Regions from separate parts of the Exiguobacterium sp. s143 genome, predicted to be linked through region 2. Evidence: predicted binding sites of a transcription regulator. Region 2 holds the regulator's gene; the other holds the start of a gene.
The links. Region 2 encodes Rex, which represses fermentation and respiration genes when NADH is low (regulators of the CRP and FNR family bind a similar motif). Its sites were predicted from a motif close to TTGTGAAATATTTCACAA; they were not measured.
Positions count from the first base shown of each region.

Region 1: KNQ03_RS14685 (formate/nitrite transporter family protein) is a predicted target of Rex. The motif match lies at 1,926-1,943, and genes of this name have one in related genera.

Region 1 covers NZ_JACSMX010000005.1:112,826-116,248, forward strand. The annotation lists gene KNQ03_RS14675 (aminopeptidase) at 1-514, opposite strand, end outside; gene KNQ03_RS14680 (YkvA family protein) at 613-1,032, shown strand; gene KNQ03_RS14685 (formate/nitrite transporter family protein) at 1,069-1,905, opposite strand; gene KNQ03_RS14690 (hypothetical protein) at 2,089-2,691, opposite strand; gene KNQ03_RS14695 (YitT family protein) at 2,828-3,423, shown strand, end outside.
Region 2 covers NZ_JACSMX010000001.1:1,564,602-1,568,024, reverse strand. The annotation lists gene KNQ03_RS08150 (ATP-binding cassette domain-containing protein) at 1-1,335, opposite strand, end outside; gene KNQ03_RS08145 (redox-sensing transcriptional repressor Rex) at 1,503-2,162, shown strand; gene KNQ03_RS08140 (twin-arginine translocase TatA/TatE family subunit) at 2,162-2,359, shown strand; gene tatC (twin-arginine translocase subunit TatC) at 2,367-3,146, shown strand; tRNA gene KNQ03_RS08130 (tRNA-Ala) at 3,251-3,326, shown strand.

The DNA.
Region 1 (3,423 bases), on a different contig from region 2:
TTAAAATAGCTGACCAGAGCTCTTCAACAGCATTCTCTGAATCAGGGAACACTTTCTTCGCCCAGCTTTCAGAAGGTGCTGCTACGACACACCAGCTGACATTGTCACTCATGACGAACTTCCGCCAATTAGCAAGAGCGACACCGGCTGCTTTATTCGCACGTGCGATTCGGCTCGAGTCCACGCCATTCAATAAATCTGGATCTTCACTGACGACCGATAAGAACGCTGTCTTTTCTTCTGCCAGTTGGTCGTAACGTGCTTTTAACCAATCCGGGAACGTATCAAACGACTCTTCCGGTGCATCGAAATAACGGATTTTCGTCATCTCATCATCTGACCACTGTACATATACTTGCGTAGCTCCTACTTCGTAGGCGACACGCGTGATTTCACGAACGAGCGGCAAATTTTCGATTCCTGCACGCACCTCGAGTTGTTGTCCTGGTTGTAGATTAATTCCCGTACGCACGGCTAAAGACGCGTATTGTTGTAATTCTGCTTGTGTCGGCATTATGTAATCCCCTTTCTTGTATCTTTATTTTCACGAAATAGTTGCAATTTTGCAAGAAATAAGGCGAAACTAGAAAGAGAAGAGAAGGAGGCATCACCATGGAATTCACACCCGGCGATTTTAAATCGGCTTATACGTATTTTCACCGACAGGCACTCGACCTCGTTGGTGATGAAAAAGCACAGCAAGAATTGTTAGTTCGAGCAGAAATCGGACTTGCGCACTTGACGCAAGATATCGCGTCTACAGAAAGCTCGGACATCGAACGCGAGGCAGAACTCGTCCTTTATTTTCAATTAAAACAACTGCTTGAAATGCTTCGTGCTCTCTATCAGAAAAAATTCGAAATGCATGCGGAGCAGGAACAATTGTTATTGACGGCCGTTCTGTACTTCACGTCTCCTGTTGACGCCTTACCGGACGATAACGTCCTCGGGCTCTTCGATGATGCACAAATCGTCGAGACGATTTACGAAGAACTGGCTGCAGACGTCGATCGCTTTCAACATATGGAATGAATGAAAAAAGCAGCTGTCGCGACAGCTGCTTTTTGATTATGCATTTTGTTTCGAAGCAATATGAACAGGTGTCGTGGATTGACGTGATTCATCTACTTCTAATTTTTCTTTATTCAGCCACGTATAGATCATTCCCATGAAGACTGCTCCACCAATGATGTTCCCAGCTAAAGCTGGCAACAGGTTATGCATCGCTCCGGCAAATGTGATCGTATCCGGATGTGGTACGACTAACGCAATGGAGAACAATGCCATATTGGCGATGACGTGATCAAATCCAGAAGCAAAGAATACTGCGACGAGTACCATCATCATCATGATCTGCGCCAACTCATTCTTCATGTTCTTTGGAATGAAAATCGCTAAACAGACCATCCAGTTACAGAAGATAGCTCGTGTGAAGATTTCCCACGTCGTATGGTGGATCTTCGTTTCTGAGACAGAAAATAACCAGTTGTTCATACCAAGCTCTTGTATGATTCCTGTTTGGGAAAAGAGTAGCGCAAACGCTAATCCTCCAAGTCCATTTCCGATTAGACAGATCAACCAGACCTTCATCGTATCCATCTTCGTCGTATAGCCACGCATCGTCGCCGTCGTGAAATACATCGTATTTCCTGTGAACAGCTCTGCCCCACCGTAAACGATCAGGACAAGCGCCACTCCGAAAGTCAGTCCACCGACAAGTGTCGCAACAGGTGACTCCGCCATATATAGACCGTTAATTGCTTTTAAGGTAAAAATAATTGCAAATCCAATGAAAATCCCTGCTAGCATGGCACGAACTAAGTACTCGAGAGGACGCATTTGTAGCATGCGCGTCGACTTGATTGCTTTATTCCGTAATCCTTCTAATGCTTCTACCTCGTTCATCGTAGAAACCTCTCTTTCTTTTGTTCAACACTTCACAATGTTTGTTCATTTATTATCATACTTCCATCTTAAAAGATGTTCAAGTATTGAATAGACCTGTTTTATCGTTTTTATAAAAGAACGAGATGTAAACGATATCATTGTGTCAAGATTGTGAAAAATGCCTTTTCTTGCTTTATACAACTAATTAGTTTGGATCTGTAGTCGTGATGCGAAGCGTTCAAAGAAAGTGTTTCGTCTTGATGCATCGAGCACATAACCATCAATGACAACACGATTAAAGCGTCTAGAAGATGAAGTAGCTCGTTCGATATCGGTCGGAGTGTAGGCGTCGAATGTTTTCCGGTCAATCGTAAAATCTGCACCTGAATACGGATCCGTGTAGTGAATTTCAAGGTCGGTTAAATCAGGAATCGTTGAAAATAAAACAAGCGTATGATGCATCAGAACTTTAGATAACCGAGCCTTCAAAAAATCCTGATTCACTTGTAGTGTTCCGGTGTCGGTACCAATCCAAGCTTGTCGCTCTTTTCCTGTCACTTCATAGGCAAGACGTAACGATTCTCCTTCGACATCTACCTGTTTTAATTCTGATGAGAACGGAAGTTGTTCGGCTAATTGACGAACCGCTACCGTATTCATCATCGAGGCACCCACTTGTCTCGCTACAAGATCACCATCATGCCAAATGGATGATTGATTTTTTTCATTGGGTTGTTCAAAAAGACGAATTCCGACCAGTACTCCTAAACAGATACAACCAAGAATCCATAGCATTTTCTTCATTTTCATCACCTTCCTAAAAAAACGTACCCTTTTTCATCTTTTTTCATAAGAAGGGTTGAAATTTTATGCATATGAGCGTACTCTTGCAGGCAGATACTCACAGAAGGAGGAGCATGAGGTCACTCATCATATTGCCATGACTACAACACACCCACAGAAAAAGAGAGTTGAAAAAATCAGTTTCTTAATCATTGGTACGTTGCTGTATTCCCTTTACATCAGCCTACTACTATCTCCAAATGATATCGGATCAGGCGGTATCATGGGGATCACGCTCATTATTCAAGAGCTCTTCCACACGCCAATTGGATTAACGCAATTGCTCTTAAACATTCCCCTCTTCCTTTTAGGTTTCCGTTTCCTACGCAAACGATTCATGTTCTTATCTGGAATTATCGTCATTGCTTCTTCCTTTTTAATTGACTGGATTCCGACTCAAATCGTTCCGGAATCTTTAAACGATCCACTCGTCGCTTCCATCTTTGCTGGTCTAGTCTCTGGTCTTGCAATGGCATTGATCTTCTTCGGTGGTGCTTCAACTGGAGGGCTTGATATTCTCGGAAAGTTTTTCTTTGCTCGTTTTCATAACTGGCCACTTCCTCGTATATTTCTGATGCAAGATCTTGTCATCTACATCCTTGTATGGTGGGTATTTGATCTTAAACACGTTATGTATGCTCTCATCATGAGCTTTGTTCGTGCCAAAGCCCTTCAGACGGTTTACAGTTTCTA
Region 2 (3,423 bases):
ATGGACGATCTTGAAAACATCGTCACCGCTAAACAGGAATTGCCCGAGGACAGACCGAACTTCTTGTTCACGCATCAGTGGCCATTCGTTCCAAATCTCATCGATGACACGGTTCCGGTCATTGAGTTCCGCCTGCTCTTGATCGTAATAGCCGATCGAGACGCCGGTTCCGAAACGGAAATCACCGAAGAGGGGGCGCAAGCGACCGACGAGGACTTTTAGAAGCGTCGACTTTCCGATTCCGTTTGGGCCGACGAGTGCCAGTGATTCACCGCGTTGCAAGCGGAACGTGATGTCTTTTGAGACAGCTTCTTCGTAACCGATCGCCAGTTGATTGACTTGAAGAACGTCGTTCCCACTTTGTTTTTCAATCGGGAAGGAGAGGACCGTACTACGCTCATCCCCATCTGGTCGATCGAGCCGGTCGACCTTCTCGAGTCGTTTTCGGACACTTTGGGCACGTTTGGTCGTCGTCGCCCGGGCGATGTTCCGTTGAATAAAGTCCTGCATCTTTGCAATCTCTTCTTGCTGCTGTTCAAACTGCTTCATTTCCTGATCGTACAAGGCCGCTTTTTGCTCCAAGTACTTCGTATAGTTCCCCGTGAACTTACGACAGACATTGCGCGACAGTTCGTAGACGACATTGACGACTTGGTCGAGGAAGTACCGGTCGTGCGAGACGATCAGGACGGCACCACGATAACCACCGAGGTAGCTTTCAAGCCAAGCAAGCGTATCGATATCGAGGTGGTTGGTCGGCTCATCGAGAATGAGGAGCTCTGGTGCTTGCAGGAGCATCTTTGCTAAGGCAAGCCGTGTCCGTTGACCACCGGATAATGTCTGAATCCGGCGCGAGTAATCATCCGGATAAAAGCGCATGCCGTGCAAAACGGAGCGGATATTTGCTTCGAACTGATAACCACCCGCTTCTGAGAAGTCGTGTTGCGCTTGATCGTATGTCTTCAAGAGACGATCGTAAGCGACCGGGTCGTTCAAGATATGCTCCATACCCATTTCGATTTCCATCCGGCGCAATGTCCGTTCTTGTTCTTGGAGATGTTCAAAGACGGTCAGCATCTCGTTCCAGATCGTCTCGTTCGATTCGAGACCACTGTCTTGCGCGAGATAACCGATTTTGACATCCTTGCCTTTCATGATGTCACCCGAGTCATGACTGAGTTCGCCAGCGATGATTTTGAGCAAGGTCGATTTACCGGCACCGTTTCGTCCGACGAGCGCAATCCGGTCCCGCTCTTGTACTTCCAATTTGATATTTTCTAAAATCGGCTCGACGCCGAATGATTTCGAGAGTTGGTTGACTTGTAAGAGTATCATTTCCATCCATCCTTCCACCCTTTAGTCTATCACGAACAAAAGCGCGAGGTCCTGCGGAATATATTATTTGTGACTCTATGTGAAGTGGTTTACAATCAAGGAGAGTAGAAAGCTTTTTGCAAAGATTTGGGTGCCACGATGGATGTGGCCGAAGGGGGAACTGCAGGATGAATGGACCAGACACAAAAATTCCACAAGCGACAGCAAAACGGTTGCCGCTATATTATCGCTTCATCCAAAGTTTATACAATTCAGGCAAGCTCCGCGTCTCTTCTGCTGAGTTAAGCGAGGCGGTGAAGGTTGATTCAGCAACGATTCGTCGCGATTTTTCCTACTTTGGGGCATTAGGGAAGAAGGGGTATGGATACAACGTTCAACATCTCTTAACGTTTTTCCGCAAAACCTTGAATCAAGATGAGGTGACGAATGTTGCCTTAATCGGGGTCGGTCATCTCGGAACAGCGTTTGCAAATTATAACTTTTTAAAGAATAATAGTACTCGGATAGTCGTTGCGTTTGATGCGGACGAAGAGAAGGTCGGAACAACGACGCATGACGTTCCAATCTATCATGTTTCGGACATGAAAGAACAAATCGAAGCGAATCAGGTCGATGTTGCCATCTTGACGGTTCCATCCCAGTTCGCGCAGTCAGTAGCGGATGAGTTAGTCGAGTATGGTGTGACAGGCATCCTGAACTTTACGCCTGCACGGTTGAACGTGCCAGCGAGCGTCCGGGTCCATCACATTGATTTATCGATCGAGTTGCAGTCGTTAGTTTATTTCATGAAGCATTATTCGCAATCAGCTGAAGGAGTGAAATCATAATGGAAAACCTTATTCCGCTCACACTAGGTATCGGACCTGCGAGCATCGGATTAATCGCGGTCGTCGCATTGATCATTTTCGGACCGAAGAAGTTACCAGAATTCGGACGCGCTGCAGGTCAGACATTGAAAGAGTTCAAGAATGCCACGAACGGCATCATGGACGACGATAAAAAGGACGAACCGAAAGAGAAGTGATTGAATCATGACGGTTGATCAAGAGCAAAGCATGACGTCGCACCTTGACGAACTGCGTAAGCGGATCGTCTGGTCGCTTATCATCGTCGTCGTCCTGTTCGCTGTCGCATTTCCGCTCGTCCGACCGCTCGTTCGCTTCTTGCAAGCGGACTTAAAAGAGCTCGGCATCGGTTTGAATGCCTTCAACGTCGCCGATCCTTTAATGTTGTATTTAAATCTTGCGTTCATCATTGCGCTGATTTTAGCGTCACCGTTCTGGATGTATCAACTCTGGGCATTCGTCCGACCAGGACTTTATGACAAGGAGCAAAAAGCGACATTGACGTATATTCCGGTCATCTTCTTTCTATTTTTGGCTGGCGTAGCCTTCTCGTATTTCTGGTTGCTTCCCTTCTTGCTTGAAGTCTCAACGGATCTCGGGAAAGAGCTTGGAATCGAACAAGTCATCGGAGTGGAGAACTACTTCAGTTTCTTAATCCGATTGACGATGCCGTTCGGTCTTCTGTTCCAATTGCCGGTCGTGACGATGTTCCTGACGCGTCTTGGTCTCGTGACGCCATATTTCATGCGAAAGAATCGGAAATATGCGTACTTTGTGCTGTTCGTCGTTGCGGCATTGATCGCACCGCCGGATGTGACGTCACACTTGATGATCTCGGTGCCATTGTTCGTTCTCTATGAGATCAGCATCTTGATTTCTGCGCGGACGTACAAAAAGGTCTTGATCCTCGAGCAACAGGCAGAGCTTGAACGACAGGCGGATTTGATGCGTGAATTGAATAAATGAATCGTGAATTCCTTCCGACGATTTTGGAAGGAATTCTTTTTTATGAAAGCGTTATTTTTATATTGATAAAGCAGTTAGCGATGCGTATACTAAAGATAATTCATGGGGGCTTAGCTCAGCTGGGAGAGCGTTTGGCTGGCAGCCAAAAGGTCGTCGGTTCGATCCCGATAGTCTCCACCAATACCAAATATCCAACTCCTCGAGGCGTCGAGGAGTTTTTATTTTACTCCCAGTTTAATTCCTTAAAAATATAAAATGTCACGTAAAACAAATAAAT